3 regions of the Paraburkholderia sabiae genome follow, and region 2 is predicted to be linked to each of the others. Evidence: predicted binding sites of a transcription regulator. Region 2 holds the regulator's gene; each other region holds the start of a gene.
The links. Region 2 encodes FNR, which switches genes on or off when oxygen is low (the NO sensors DNR and NnrR bind a similar motif). Its sites were predicted from a motif close to TTGATNNNNATCAA; they were not measured.

Region 1 (5,156 bases), on a different replicon from region 2:
GTCGGGACCGGCTCGCTCGCGCCATGACGCGAAGCCGTCGCGCCACCAGCGCAGAAACAGATCGACCCACATGCGATGCGGCTCGAAGGAAATCTCGATCTGCACCTGCTCGCGGCTCGCGACGCGCCCATGAAACGCCCACGAATGAGCGATGATTCGTTGCATCGCGGCTTCGTTTTCTTCGTTCACCGGCCACGCGAATTCGCGGCCCACAAGGTAGTGCGACAGATCGCCGAGCAGACGCAGATCGGGGCGTTCATCGAGAAGATCGAGCGTGAAGTGCAGATCCGTCGTCATGCGGTCGCGGTGCGTTTCGATGTAGACGGGAATGTCCACCTGTTCCGCGAGCCGCTGCCAGCCGTCGATCAGTTCCAATGCATCACGGAGCCGACGCGGCCTCACGTCCGGCTGCAAGTCGATATGGTGCGCGCCGAATTCGACAGCGTGTTCGAGAATCGGGCGAAGGTCGTCGACGGTGCGCGGAAAGCATTGCGCTTCCGTTTGCAGGCCATATTGCGCGAGCATTTGCGAAAGACGCTGTGCATCTTCTCGCGATCCATACGACGTGCTCACGCCTTCAAAGCCCGCTTCCGCGATCATCGCGACGTTCTCTTCGAGCGAGCGCTCGAAGCCGTCCGTATGACGCCGCTCCATCGCCCACAACGATTGATACACCGCGAGCCGTTGCGTCATACCGCCTCCGCGGCGACGAGTCCCTTGAGCTTGACGTTGCGATCTTCGAGTTGCATCGGATCGATGCACGCGCGCTGCCCGATCAACGTCTGCGCAACGCGCACGTCGCGTGCGATCTCGGCGACCTTGCCGACGCCGCTTGCACCGACCAGCACGCCGTCGCGATCGAGTGCAAAGAAAATGCGTGACGTGTCGCCTGTTTCGCGCACGACGCTTTGCACGCCGAACGCGGGCATGCCGGCAATCTGTATCGTCATGTCGTACTGATTCGACCAGAACCAGGGCACTTCCGAATACGTTTCGCCGCGTTCGAGCATGTTACGTGCAACGATGCGCGCGTGGTCTTCCGCGTTCTTCCAGCATTCGAGCCGCATGCGGCGCCTGAAAAGACGATGCGGAAAGGAGCACACGTCGCCCGCTGCAAAGATATGCGGATCGTTCGTGCGCAACGTGTCGTCGACGGCGATGCCATCCGCGACATCGATGCCCGCCGCTTCCGCCAGTTCCGTGCGTGGCTTCACGCCGATGCCGACCACGACGCAATCGCAATCGATCTGCGTGCCGTCCTTGAGCTTCACGCCTGTTACGCGCGTGCTACCGAGCAGGCGTTCGATCTGCGCGCCGAAATGAATCTGCACGCCCATCTGCCGATGCCGGTCGATCAGATAGCCCGCGACCACTTCGGGCACGGCACGCATCAACGCACGTGATCCCGCTTCGATGACAACCACTTCGCAGCCGCGCGTCACTGCGGACGCCGCGACTTCGAGTCCGATGAAACCCGCGCCGACAATTGCAATGCGCCGTGAAGGTTGCAGTTCTTCTGCGAGCGTGTTCGCGTCGCTCGCGGTGCGCAGCAGATGCACGCCTTGCAGATGCGCGCCGGGCACGTCGAGGCGTCTCGGTTCGGCGCCCGTCGCGATCAGCAGACGCTGATAGTCGATGCTGCGTCCATCGTGCAACACGACCTTGCGCGCACCGCGATCGATGTGCTGCACGCACGCGTCGACGCGCAGATCGATACGCTTGTCGTGATAGAACGCGTCGTCGTAGAACGCGCATTGCGCCGTGCTGCGATCGCCAAGCAGCACGGCTTTCGACAGCGGTGGCCGGTCATACGGCGCTGAGCCTTCGTTGCCGAGCAGCGTGATCTCGCCTTCCCAGCCGTTCTCGCGCAGTGCGGCGGCAGTGCGCACGCCGCATTGGCCTGCGCCGACAATCACCATCGCGGGCTGTGCGCTCATGATGCGTCCTGCACGGGAAGGCCGAGCAACACTTTGTCGTTTTCGACGCGCACAGGGTAAGTCTTCAGATGCACGCATACCGGTGCGCTTTTTGCCTTGCCGCTCGGAATGTCGAAACGCCCCTGATGCAGCGGACATTCGATCTCGCGATTCACGACGAAGCCATCCGCGAGATGCGCATGTTCATGCGTACACCAGCCATCCGATGCATAGAAGCCTTCAGCGATGCGATAAACCGCGTAGCTCGCGCCGTCGTGATCGAAGCGCATCACATCTTCTTCGTCGATATCGTCGGGCGCGCAGGCGGTAATCCAGTGAATCTTTGCATTCGTTTCGACGCTCATGGCTATCTCCTCCAATTTTTTGTTCGACCGGTCAGGCAGCGGGAATGCTTCGCTCGATCACATGGGTCGCGTCCGTGCGTTGTTTCCACAGCGCAGGAAGCATCTCGCGATACGCGGCATACACGCTCGGATAAGCGGGCGGCAATTGATCCTTGATCGCTTCGTGCAAACGTGGCAGCGCATGGAACGGCACCATCGGCAGCAGATGATGTTCGAGGTGATAGTTCATGTTCAGATAAAGAAAGCGGAACACGAAGTTGGTGTGCACGGTGCGCGTGTTCAGCCGATGGTCTTTCACGTTGACGGCAAGACCGGCATGCTGCGTGAGCCCGAGCAGTTGATGCAACCAGCCGCCGTAGAAGCGCGGTGCCCAGACGAACATCAGCGGCAGGAAGCTGTGCAGCGCGATCGCGAGTGCAATCGTGCCGATCACGACGGCCAGATAGATGCGGCACGACCAGATCATTTTCGGCTTTTCGCTGGCGGGCAAGAATGCGTCGGTGGCGGCATCGACGCGGCCGAATGCATGACGCACGATCTTTTTGATTTCGAGCGTGCAGCCGACCAGCCCAAGAAAATCCGCGATGATGGGCAGCACTTTCGTCGGACGCGTCACCTGGATCTCCGGGTCGCGTGTCTGGAAGTACGTGTGCGTGTGATGGCGCGCATGGCTCCAGCGCCACCAGTAGCCTTCGCGGATCGTCATGAACGACGACAGGTGATAGAACGCCTCGTTGATCCAGCGCGTCTTGAACGGCGTGCCGTGCGACAGTTCATGCCAGCGCGCGTCGCTCGAAGAATAGATCGTCCCGTACGCGAAGAACGCGGGCACGGCCCACCATGTGCCCCATGTGAACGCCGCTATCGCGCCCGACGCGATGAGCAGCACGAACCACGGCACGAAGTTGCGCAGGCCGGCTGCGTCGTCGCGCTTCATCAGTTCCTTGAGCACCGCGCGCGGGATGCGCGGCTGATACCACTGCTCCGCAATGCGTGCGTCGAAGGATGGATCGCTGGGGCCGGGTGCTGCGGTGCTGCCGCCGTCGACGGCAGAAGTCGAGGACATGAGGCGTCTCCTTCATGCTTTGTGATTGCGGGATTTCCTTCAGCCAGAAGCCTCAGGAACACATTCCGTTTGCACAAAGATAGTTGAAGGAGGGCGAAGCCTCACGTCGAAAAATGATGGATTTCCATCAAGTCGCGCCGAGCTTCGTCTGGCTCGGAGCCAGATGGGGCTTTAAGGGCGCAGCAGATCGTATCCGCCGAACACGATGACGCCGCTCAATGCGATGAGGGCGACCGAGTGCTGGCCGAAATAGAGAAGGGCGGCGGCGGACCACGTGGTCAGACAAAAGGCGGCAATGCTTTTCATGCTGGTACTGCTCTGCTAGAGAACAACTGGGATTTACGGGTTTTCCCTGTATATCACAGTTAAGCAGAGTGCATACGCTGTGCCGCCCGACATGAAAAACGGGCGACGTGGCCCTTTCAAGCCACGTCGCCCGCGTATCGGAGTGCGTGCAATCAGAAGATGTTGCGGATCCCCACCGACACGCCCGTCTGGTTCGACGTGCCCGGCAGTTCGACCGTCGCTGCGCCCGTGACCTTGTTGAAGTCGACGGTGCCATACACTTCCGTGCGCTTCGACAACGCGTATTCCGCCACGGCCACGCCCGTGTAGCGGTTGCCGCTGCCCGTCGCGCCGCCGCCGATCGCTGCGTTCTTCATGTGGTCGTAGTAGAACGCGCCCGTCAGCAGCAGCGCGGGCGTCGCTTGCCACGTCACGCCTGCGAACGGACCGTCGTCCTTGCGGCCCGAGCCCTTCAGGATGTCGACGCCGAGCGTCAGGTCGCGCTGCGAGAGCGTGCTGTCGACAAAGCCCGTATCGTCCTTCGAATGCAGATAGCCGACGTAGATCTTGGTCGTGCTGAACGCGTAGACGGCATTCGCGTTGTAGATGGTCTGCTTGTTGTTCGAGTTGTCGCTGTTCTGCTGCACGCCGGCTGCGATGCTCAATGCGCCGAACGAGTACGACGCGGTGAAGCCATACATATTGCCCGCACCGAGGTGGCCCGGAATCTGGCCGGAGAAACCGTTCGCGCCCGTCGAAGTCGAGTTCGTGCCGAACGAGTACATCGCCTTCACGTTCAGACCGCCGAACTTGCCGTCGTACTTCACGGCGTTGTCCGCATAGAGACCCGCGCCGAGTGCAACGGGCAGCCATGCGTTTTCGAAGTAGTTGCCGACGGTCAGAGGATCGTACGTGTCGCCGAGCACGTCGAACAGCGGCGTCTTTTGACGGCCCAGCGTGACCGTACCGTACTGGCTCGACAGACCGACATAAGCCGCGCGATTGAAGAGGCGCTGGCTATCCGACTGGGCGCCGCTTTGCAGATCGATACCGCTTTCCAGCTGGAAGATTGCCTTCAGGCCATTGCCGAGATCTTCCGCGCCTTTGATGCCGAAACGGCTATTCGTGATCGCGCCGTTGGTCATGAAGAGGCGGCCGTCGTTGCTAGCATTCGAATGCGTGAGATAACGGATGCCGACGTCCGCGACGCCGTATAGCGTCACCGAGCTTTGAGCGAATGCTGTCTGGCAGGCAAGGGCGCATGCCGTCGCGCCGAATGCGGCCACTGTCCGAGTGAATTGCTTGGTCATGGGTGTTGTCTTTTCATATGTTGAGAACACTGCATGAGCTTGTTGTTTTTAACGTGTGAGCCCGTGCAAACGGGCCTCATGCAGGCAGGGCGGACTTTTATCACATCAATTTGCACTACGCCGCGAACATGACAAGAGTGTTGCATTCATGCCTAAAGCGCGATTCCCGTCGCGTTTATGCATAACGAAAGAGGGCGGCCCTAAGGCCGCCCTC
Region 2 (5,156 bases):
CTCGGGCAACGCGTGCTCGTCGCGTGGGACGGCAGCCGCGAAGCGACGCGCGCGATCCACGACGCGATGCCGTTCCTCTCGCATGCCGCCGACGTCACGCTGCTCACCGTCAACGCGACGCGCGACGAGCCGCCCGCGTGGCGCATTCCGGGCTCCGACATCGCGCTGACAATCGCGCGTCACGGCGTGAAGGTGAACGTGCGCGAACTTTCCGCCGACGACGACACCGCGATCGGCGACGTGCTGCTGTCGCAGGCGGCCGAAACGGGCTGCGACATGATCGTGATGGGCGCGTACGCGCATTCGCGTTTGCACGAACTCGTGCTCGGCGGCGCGACGCGCACCGTTCTCCAGTCGATGACCGTGCCCGTGCTGCTGTCGCATTGAGCACACGAAAAAGGAACTGACATGAGCTACAAGACCCTGCTCGTCCATATCGACGATAGCCGCCGAAGCGACACGCGCGTCGCACTCGCGCTCGAACTCGCGCAGCGCTGGGATGCGCATCTGATTGGCCTGTACGTCGTTTGCCAGGATCTGTTCCGGCCCATCTTCCGGCAGGACAAAACGCTATCGTTCGCGCAGATCGAAGCGCAGGAAGCGGATCGCCGCGAGAAGGCGGAGAACGCGTTCCTTGCCGCCGCCGAGCGCGCGGGACGCAGCGCCGAGTGGCGCGCGCCGCCCGGACCCGCGCTCGACGTCGCGATGCTGCATGCGCGGCACGCCGATCTGCTCGTGCTAGGCCAGGAAGATCCGAACGATCCCACCTCGTTCGTCGCGCCGCATTTCGTCGGCGATCTGGTGCTGGGCGCGGGCCGCCCCGCGCTCGTCCTGCCGTATGCGGGCGAGGTGCGCACGCTCGGTGAAAACGTGCTGGTCGCGTGGGACGGCAGCCGTGAAGCGGCGCGCGCCGCCGCCGACGCGCTGCCCTTGTTGCAACGGGCGCGCCATGTCGGCATCGAAATCGTGCGCGGGTATGTGCATGGACAGCATCCCGACGAAGCGCCCGAAGGCATCGACGTCGCCGCGTGGCTCGACGCGCATGGCGTGCGCGCCGCGTTCTCGACGACGCCGCATACCGTCGGCGTCGGCGCGGGCGCGACGCTGCTCAATCGCGCATCGGACCTGCACGCGGATCTGCTGGTGATGGGCGCGTACGGCCATGCTCGCGCGCGAGAACGCGTGTTCGGCGGCGTCACGCGCACCATGCTCGAATCGATGACGGTGCCCGTGCTGATGTCGCATTGATGGCATCAAGGGCGAGACGCCATGCGCGTCTCTCGCGATGAAGGCCCGGATGAAATTCGACGTCGACGTTCCTCGCAAGCCTCGAGCGTTCCCGATCCGGCCGAACGCGCGGCTCGCCGCGCCCGTTGCGTTGAGCGTCGTCGCGTCTGTGCTCGCCGTTGTCGTCATGCTGGCTGTCGTGGCGTCGGACGGCACCGCTCATACGCGGCCGGCGACGTTCGCGCTGGTCGCGGCGCTGTGCGTGCTGGCGCTGGCGGGGGCTGTCGTCGGTGCGCTCGGCGCTGCGCGGGCGTCGGCCCTGGCGCTTGCTTCGCCCGAAGCCCGCCGCGACGAAGCACGCATGATGGGCATCATCCGCTCGTCGATGGAAGCGATCATCACCATCGACGAAGCGCAGAACATCGTGATCTTCAATCCCACCGCCGAGCGCATTTTCGGCGTGCCTGCCGCGCAAACAATCGGCACGCCGCTCGCACGTTTCATCCCGCAGCGGTTTCGCGACATGCACGCACAGCACGTCGCGCTGTTCGGTGCGACAGGCGTCTCCGAGCGGCAGATGGGGCATCAGCCCGTGCTCTACGGCCTGCGCGCGAACGGCGAGGAATTTCCGCTCGAAGCCTCCATTTCGCAGATCCGCGAAGACGCCGGCAAGCTCTATACGGTGATGCTGCGCGACGTGACCGAGCGTGTGAAAGCGGAAGACGCGCTGAGACAGTCGCGCGAAGAACTGCGCCGGCTGTCGGCGAATCTTCAGAATGTGCGTGAAGAAGAAAAGACGCGCATCGCGCGCGAATTGCACGACGATCTGGGGCAGCAACTGACCGCGCTGAAAATGGATCTGTCTGCGCTCGATCACGCGCTGAATCACAGCCTCGCTCCGCCCGAGCACGACGCCGCTGTGCGCCTGCGCGGCATGCTGCGCACGATCGACTCGACGGTGGCGTCGCTGCGCCGTATCGCCGCCGATCTGCGGCCCGTGATGCTCGACGATCTCGGCCTCTTGCCCGCCATCGACTGGCTCGCGAACGACTTCACGAATCGCTACGGCATCGAGGTCGAACGGCGTATCGAGGCGAACGACGCGGCCTTCACGAAGGATGCCGCGACCGCGCTGTTCCGCATCGTGCAGGAAGCGCTGACGAATGTCGCGCGTCACGCGGACGCCACCGTGGTCGACCTGACGTTGCATGTTGCGAGCCAGCACTACGTGCTGCGCATCGCGGATAATGGCCGTGGTGCCGCCGATCCGCACGCGGGCGCGGGCCCGGCCGAAGACAAGTCGTTCGGGCTGATCGGCGTGCGCGAACGGGCCCATATGCTGGGCGGCGCCGTGCAGATCGATACGGCCGCGAACGAAGGCTTTGCACTGACGGTCACTTTTCCCTTGCAGGCCGTGCAACAGGAACACACGCATCCATGATCAAGGTTTTGCTTGCCGACGACCACACGCTCGTACGCGACGGGCTGCGCCACATCCTGCAATCCGCGAGCGGATTCGAGGTGGCGGGCGAGGCCTGCGACAGCGCGACCACCGTTGCGCTGGTCCGCGCCACCGACGCGCACGTGCTGGTGCTCGACCTGTCGATGCCCGGCCGCAACGGCATCGACCTGATCCGGCAGATCAAGGACGAAAAGCCCGCGCTGCGCATTCTCGTGCTGACCATGCATGCCGAGCAGCAATACGCGGTGCGCGCTTTCAAGGCCGGCGCGTCCGGCTACATGACAAAGGAAAGCGCGAGCGCCGAACTGGTCGGCGCCGTGACAAAGGTGGCGGCGGGCGGCGTCTATGTCAGTCTCGCGATGGCCGAGCGCTTCGCGCAGAACCTGAACGAACCCGCCGAAGCCTTGCCGCATCAACGTCTGTCGGACCGCGAATTCGACGTGTTCCGGCGGATCGTCGGCGGTCAGACGATCACCGAAATTGCCCACGAACTCTCCCTGAGCGTCAAAACCGTCAGCACGCACAAGACCCGCATCCTCGAAAAAATGCAGATGCCGAACGAAAACGGGCTCGTGCGCTATGCGATCCGCCACAAGCTGATCGACGACGAAGCCGATCTCTGACGGGGTAGGAATATTCCTATAGCTACTGCCTAAGTTCCTGGGCCCGCTTCAAGCATCTCCGATACTTTTTTGAGATAAGGCCGTCGATACTGGTAGACATGGATACCGCCGTGTCAGCCATTGCTTCGAAGGTCTATCTCGTCGATGCCGCCGTCGAAGTCAGACGCCGCCTCGCGCGTCTGCTCGGCGCGATCGCGGGCGTCGAAATCGCCGGCGAGGCCGAAGACGGCGACGCCGCGCTGGAAGGCATTCTTGCCAGCGACGCGGACATCGTCGTGCTCGACCTGCGCCTCGCCGATGGGACCAGCCTCGAACTGATCCAGGCGCTGTCGCGCAGCCATCCCGCCATCATCAAGATCGTGCTGACGAACCACACGGCGCGCGCGTTCCGTGCTGCCTGCGAGGCAGCGGGCGCCGATTTCTTCTTCGACAAGACATCTGAATTCGATGCGGCCTGCCACACGGTCGCAGGCATCGCACGCGCGCGCGCCGCGCGCCCGTGAATGAACAGGAGCCACTCATGCTTGCCACCGACCTCGACCGCGATCTCGACACCGACGTCGCCGCCACGAGTCCGACCGTGCGCGCGGCAACCGTCATCCCGATCCATCCCGTAGCACGCGCCGACAAGACGCCGCAGCGCGCGTCGCGCTGCTCGACATGCGCGATGCGCGCGCTGTGCATGCCCGCCGAACTGAGCGCCGCCGAACTGGCGCGGCTCGATGCGATCATCTGCGCGACGCGGTCGGTCAAACGCGGCGACACGCTGTATCGCGCGGGCGATGCGTTCCACAGCATTTACGCGGTGCGCGCGGGCTCGTTCAAGACGGTCGTGATGCATCGCGATGGACGCGAGCACGTGACGGGCTTCCAGATTGCCGGCGAGGCGCTCGGGCTCGACGGCGTCGGCGCGGGCCAGCATAGCTGCGATGCGATCGCGCTCGAAGACAGCGCCGTCTGCATCATTCCATTTGCGCAACTCGAAGTGATCTGCCGCGAGATGAAGCCGATGCAGCATCACATCTATCAGATGATGAGCAGCGAGATCGTCCGCGAATCGAGCCAGATGATGCTGCTCGGCACGATGTCGGCGGAACAGCGCGTGGCGACCTTTCTGCTGAACCTGTCGCGGCGTTTCAAGGCGCGCGGTTTCTCGGCCGCCGAATTTCATCTGCGCATGACCCGCGAGGAAATCGGCTGCTATCTCGGGATGAAGCTCGAAACCGTCAGCCGCATGTTCTCGAAGTTCCAGCGCGAGCGGCTCGTGGACGCGAACGGCAAAACGATCCGTATCGTCGACGCCGAAGGACTCGCGCGCGTCTAAGAGCGCTTCTAACACATGCTTCGCCCGGAGGACGCCCCGATGGTGCACGCTACTCCGCATTCGGCCTGGCAGATCGACGAAGCGCATTTCGATCATGCCGCCCCGCTGTCCGAGCAACTGCGCTTCGCGCTTCAATACGCGGTGCTCGCGCCGTCCAATCACAATGCGCAGCCATGGCGCTTTCTCGTCGACGCGCTCAGCTATTTCGGGCTCTCCTACTCGATCACGCTGTTTCCATCGGAAGCGGATCCCGACGTCGTCGCGCTGCTGATGGTGTCGCGTCACGGTCATCGCGACATGGCCCTCGCACCGCTGTTCGGCGCGATCACGAAGCGCGTGACGACGCGCGCGCCGTTTGCCGACGAGCCCATTTCCGCTGCCGTACAGCGTGCAATGATCGACGCGTGCGAGGCGGAAGGCGCGCTGGTCAGCTGCCTGCATGAGCGCGCTGATCGACAGGCCGTCGCGCATCTGGTCGCGGAAGCGGACCATATCCAGTTCGCCGACCCGCGCTTCAGAC
Region 3 (5,156 bases), on a different replicon from region 2:
ATCGCCCTGTGACGAAGTTCGAGAAGCGCGGCCTGCGCCTTGGGCACAGCGTGTGGGATCTGATCTACAAGCGTCGTCCGAATAGCTGAAGCACACTGGCTTAATCGGCAACAAAAAAGGCCTGCGGTTTGCACACCGCAGGCCTTTTTCATATTCGGCGTTTCAAAAGACGTCAATCCGCCCAGCTCAAACCGCCGCTATAGCCGATCAGCAGGATCAGCAGACCGAAGCCGATCCGATACCACGCAAACGCGCTGAAATCGTGCGCGGCGATGTAGCGCAGCAGCCAGCGCACGCAAGCGAACGCGCTGACGAACGCGGCCAGAAAACCGATCGAGAAAAGCCCGAGCGCATCCGTCGACAGTTCGTGCCAGCCCTTGTGCAGCTCGTACACCGTCGCGCCGAAGATGATGGGGATTGCGAGGAAGAACGAGAACTCGGTCGCCACGCGCCGGTCGAGCCCGAACAGCATGCCGCCGATGATCGTCGAACCGGAGCGCGACATGCCCGGAATCAGCGCGAAGCATTGCGCGAGACCGACCTTGAGCGCGTCGAGCGGCGTCATGTCGTCGACCGAATGGACGCGCGCCCGAACGTCCGGCCGGTTGCGCTGCCGCGCCTCGACCCAGAGGATCAGCACGCCGCCGACCACCAGCGCGAACGCGACAGGCACGGGCGAAAACAGCACCGCCTTGATCGCTTTTTCGAACAGCAGCCCGAGCACGATCGCCGGAATGGTCGCGATGATCACGTTGAGCGTGAAGCGCCGCGCTTCGGTGCGCGTCGCGAGTCCCGACACGACGTCGATGATGCGCTGCCGGAATTCCCAGCACACGGCGAGAATCGCGCCGAGCTGGATCACGACATCGAAAGTTTTTTCCTGCGGGACATCGAAGTTCAGCAAACTGCCGGCCACGATCAGGTGACCCGTGCTCGACACCGGCAAAAATTCGGTCAAGCCTTCCACGACGCCGAGAATGAGCGCCTTCAACGTGATGATCCAGTCCATCCGTGGCCTTTTCGCTTGGAGTTGGTAGGCAAAACGGCTGCGTCAGCAAGGTCGGCGCGGCCGCCCGGCCGCGCGTGTGTCACTTTTCGACGATCTGCACGCGTATGCCGTTTGTAAGGACCGTGATTGTACCGGGTTCGTAATTCACTCCGGCAAATTGCAGCTGCTCGGGCTTGAATGTGTAGACGGGATAGTTGGTCAGCAGCTGGGTGGCGAGCACTGCCGCGGCCGCGTTGATCTGCTGCGTATAGGCCTGCGCGTTGCCGTCGACGCTCACGTTGTCGACATTCGGCTGGCGCAGCACGACGGAACGGCTTTGTGGATCGTATTCGAGCTGGCTCGACAGTGTGAACACGCCGTTCACCGGCTGCTGCAGGAACGGACTCGCGAGCCGCGCATCGAGCCGCACCGAGACGCGGTTCGTATCGGGCAGCAAGCCGACAACGGGATTGCTCAGCGCGACATCGAACACCTGCGACACCGTGCGCTGATACGGAAACTTGCGCTGTACGGCGTCCTGAACCTGCTTCTGCGAAAACGTGTAGTGATCCGGAATAAACGGGAACGTCGACGTTGCGCATGCGACAAGCGGCGCCGTGATGCCTGCGGCCACGCAGACGGACAGCGCGGAAACCAGAAAGCGGCGCCGTGCGGGCGCAGCGGATTGCGTCATGCAGATTCTCCTGTGGCAGGGCGAGCGCCGCGCCGGTATTGCTTTCGATGAATTGTGTTCCGTCTTTCGTGCCGCGACGCCGCCGGTCACGGGCGCGTATCGGCTTCCAGACGCGTGAGCCAGACGAGCGCTTCGTCGCGCGAACTGCCGCACATATCCGGCTGTGGCTGTAGACCCGAACAGCACGCCGGACGTTCCGGCTTGCCGAAGATCGCGCAGCGCAGATCGTCGCCGAGCTGCACGCAGCGTACGCCCGCGGGCTTGCCGTGCGGCATGCCGGGAATCGGGCTCGAAATCGACGGCGCGATGCAGCACGCGCCGCAATTCGGGCGGCACGCGTGATCCGGCGCAGCGGACGGCGTGTGAGACAAAGGGAGAGACACGACAGACTTCCTGATACACGAGTACACGAAACGGCGCTCAAATCCGCAAAACCTTGACGCCGATCAACCGACATTGTGCCATCTGACGCGTTGCGACCTTTTTACTCAATGTCTCATAGACGCACGCCCTTACACTCGTTCGAGCTCAACCCACGCTCGCACGTCGCCTGTCCAGATCATCTGGCCCGACGAAATCAGGCGCGCGTCTGGAGACCGATTCGATGAACACCGCGCCTTCTTTCCCTTCGGCGGATTCGCTGTTCCGTCCCGACCTGCTCGCGAAGTACAGCGCGAACGGACCACGCTACACGTCGTACCCGACGGCCCTCCAGTTCCGCGACGACTTCTCGCCCGACGACTACCGCCGCGCCGCCGCCGACAAAGGCGCATCGGAAACCGGTCTCTCGCTGTACTTCCACATTCCGTTTTGCGACACCGTCTGCTTCTATTGCGGCTGCAACAAGGTGGTGACGAAGAACCGCGCGCGCTCGGCGCCGTATCTCGCGCGGCTCAAGCGCGAAATCGCGCTGCAGGCCGAACTCTTCGATACGTCCCGGCCTGTGACGCAGTTGCATTGGGGCGGCGGCACACCGACTTTTCTGTCGCACGACGAAATGTCGGAACTGATGGCCACCACGCGCGAGCACTTCCTGCTGCGCAGCGACGCCGAAGGCGAGTTCTCGATCGAAGTCGATCCGCGCGAGGCGCCGCCGAAAACCATCGTGCATTTGCGCAATCTCGGCTTCAATCGTTTGAGCCTCGGTGTGCAGGACTTCGATCCCGTCGTGCAGCGCGCGATCAATCGCATCCAGCCGCTCGAAATGACGGCGAGCGTAATCCGCGCCGCGCGCGCGACGGGTTTTCATTCGATAGGCGTCGATCTCATCTACGGCCTGCCGTATCAGACGGTGAGCAGCTTCAGCAGGACGCTCGATACGATGCTCGAACTCGCGCCCGACAGGCTCTCCGTCTTCGGCTACGCGCACATGCCGCAACTTTTCAAGATGCAGCGGCAGATGGATCCGTCGACGCTGCCCTCGCCCGCTGAGCGGCTCGCGATTTTGCAACGCGTCGTCGAGCGACTGACGGACGCGGGCTATGTGTATATCGGCATGGACCATTTCGCGCTGCCCACCGACGAACTCGCGCGTGCGCAGGCGCAGCGCACACTGCATCGCAACTTCCAGGGCTACAGCACGCGTGCCGAGTGCGATCTGATCGGCTTCGGGGCATCGTCGATCGGCAAGGTCGGCGATGTGTACGCGCAGAACGCGAAAGACCTGACGGGCTACGCAGCGGCCATCGACACAGGCGAGCTGGCGATCACACGCGGCGTGCGTCTATCCGCCGACGACCGGCTGCGGCGCGACATCATCACCCAGCTGATGTGCAACCTGGAATTGCGTTTCGACGAATTCGAGGCCGCGTACGGCATCCGCTTTCAGGACACGTTCGCGCCCGAACTGGAACGGCTGCGCGCCTTCGAGGACGACGGGCTCGTGAAGATCGGCGCGGGACGGCTCGATGTGCAGGTGGCTGGGCGGATGCTCGTGCGCAACATCGCGATGGTGTTCGACCGTTATCTGGGCCAACAGTCGATGCAGCGGTTTTCCCGAACGGTGTAACGGCGTCGGCTTGCCCGCGAGCGGGTTTTCGGCCATAATCTGCGTCTTCGCCCGGCAGCCCGACGTCAAAGCGCCGGTGCAGTCGCAAGAAATGCCCAGGTGGTGAAACAGGTAGACGCAGGGGACTCAAAATCCCCCGCCGCAAGGCGTGCCGGTTCGAGTCCGGCCCTGGGCACCAGAATTCAGCTTCATCTCACTGAACCCGCGTTCATCCATCGGATGCCGCGGGTTTTGTGTTTTCTGGCCGCCTTCGAAACCCAAAAAAAACCAAAAAGACAAAAGCCGGATCGCCTCACGGCGAATCCGGCTTTTTTGCATCATGTGTCATGCGGCTCAGCGAAAATTCACCGCCCGCCCGTTGCCCCCGCCAGCCGATGCGCCGCCGCGCGTCGGCGCTTCACCACATAGCCGATCCACATCACGAAGAGCCACACAGGCACCAGCAGCACCGACACATTGAGTCCCGGCGTCATCGCGAGAATCACGAGCACCATCGCCATGAACGCGAGGCAGAGCCAGTTGCCGAGCGGGAACCACAGCGACTTGAAGACGAGCGTCTCGCCCTGCGCAAGCATCGCGCGACGCGACTTCAGATGCGTCAGGCTGATCAGCGACCAGTTCAGCACCAGCGCTGCGACGACGAGCGCCATCAGCACGTCGAGCGCCTTCGCGGGAATCAGGTAATTGATGATCACGCAAGCGAACGTCGCGAGCGCCGACAGCCCGATCGCCATATACGGCACGCCGCGTTTGTCCACCTTTAGCAGCGCGCGCGGCGCATTGCCCTGCTCCGCGAGACCGTACAGCATGCGGCTATTCGCATAGACGCCGCTGTTGTACACCGACAGCGCCGCCGTCAGCACGACGACGTTAAGAACATTCGCCGTCAAACCCGCGCCGATCTGCGAAAAGATCATCACGAACGGACTGCCGCCTTCCGCGACCTGATTCCACGGATACAGCGACAGCAGCACGACCAGCGAGCAGATGTAGAAAATCAGAATCCGGTAGATCACCTGATTCACGGCCTTCGGAATGCTCTTCTGCGGATCGTCGGCTTCGGCGGCCGTGATGCCGATCAGTTCCAACCCGCCGAACGAGAACATGATCACCGCGAGCATCATGAACAGGCCATTGAAGCCGTGCGGGAAGAAGCCGCCGTGGCTCCACAGGTTCGAGATCGATGCCTGCGGACCGCCGTTGCCGCTCAGCAGCAGATAGCCGCCGAACAGGATCATGCCGATCACGGCCACGACCTTGATGATCGCGAACCAGAACTCAGTCTCGCCGTATGCCTTCACGTTCGTGAGGTTGATCGCGTTGATCACGACGAAGCACACGAGCGCCGACACCCACGCCGGCACGTCCGGCCACCAGAAGTGCACATAAGTGCCGACAGCCGTCAGTTCGGCCATGCTCACGAGCACGTACAGCATCCAGTAGTTCCAGCCCGACAGGAAGCCCGG

Region 1: QEN71_RS14915 (fatty acid desaturase) is a predicted target of FNR. The motif match lies at 3,465-3,478, and genes of this name have one in related genera.
Region 3: hemN (oxygen-independent coproporphyrinogen III oxidase) is a predicted target of FNR. The motif match lies at 2,119-2,132, and genes of this name have one in related genera.

What each region holds. Positions count from the first base shown of each region.
Region 1 covers NZ_CP125295.1:3,323,547-3,328,702, reverse strand. Annotated here, with positions in the region: gene QEN71_RS14930 (sugar phosphate isomerase/epimerase family protein) at 1-693, opposite strand, end outside; gene QEN71_RS14925 (NAD(P)/FAD-dependent oxidoreductase) at 690-1,937, opposite strand; gene QEN71_RS14920 (non-heme iron oxygenase ferredoxin subunit) at 1,934-2,281, opposite strand; gene QEN71_RS14915 (fatty acid desaturase) at 2,313-3,347, opposite strand; gene QEN71_RS14910 (hypothetical protein) at 3,519-3,653, opposite strand; gene QEN71_RS14905 (porin) at 3,806-4,942, opposite strand.
Region 2 covers NZ_CP125296.1:1,662,606-1,667,761, forward strand. Annotated here, with positions in the region: gene QEN71_RS36945 (universal stress protein) at 1-387, shown strand, start outside; gene QEN71_RS36950 (universal stress protein) at 409-1,248, shown strand; partial or broken gene QEN71_RS36955 (PAS domain-containing sensor histidine kinase) at 1,442-2,668, shown strand; gene QEN71_RS36960 (response regulator) at 2,665-3,312, shown strand; gene QEN71_RS36965 (response regulator) at 3,411-3,815, shown strand; gene fnr (fumarate/nitrate reduction transcriptional regulator Fnr) at 3,833-4,636, shown strand; gene QEN71_RS36975 (Acg family FMN-binding oxidoreductase) at 4,676-5,156, shown strand, end outside.
Region 3 covers NZ_CP125295.1:712,043-717,198, reverse strand. Annotated here, with positions in the region: gene trmB (tRNA (guanosine(46)-N7)-methyltransferase TrmB) at 1-89, shown strand, start outside; gene QEN71_RS03215 (undecaprenyl-diphosphate phosphatase) at 173-1,009, opposite strand; gene QEN71_RS03210 (DUF1439 domain-containing protein) at 1,089-1,682, opposite strand; gene QEN71_RS03205 (YkgJ family cysteine cluster protein) at 1,769-2,065, opposite strand; gene hemN (oxygen-independent coproporphyrinogen III oxidase) at 2,287-3,690, shown strand; tRNA gene QEN71_RS03195 (tRNA-Leu) at 3,784-3,868, shown strand; gene QEN71_RS03190 (amino acid permease) at 4,035-5,156, opposite strand, start outside.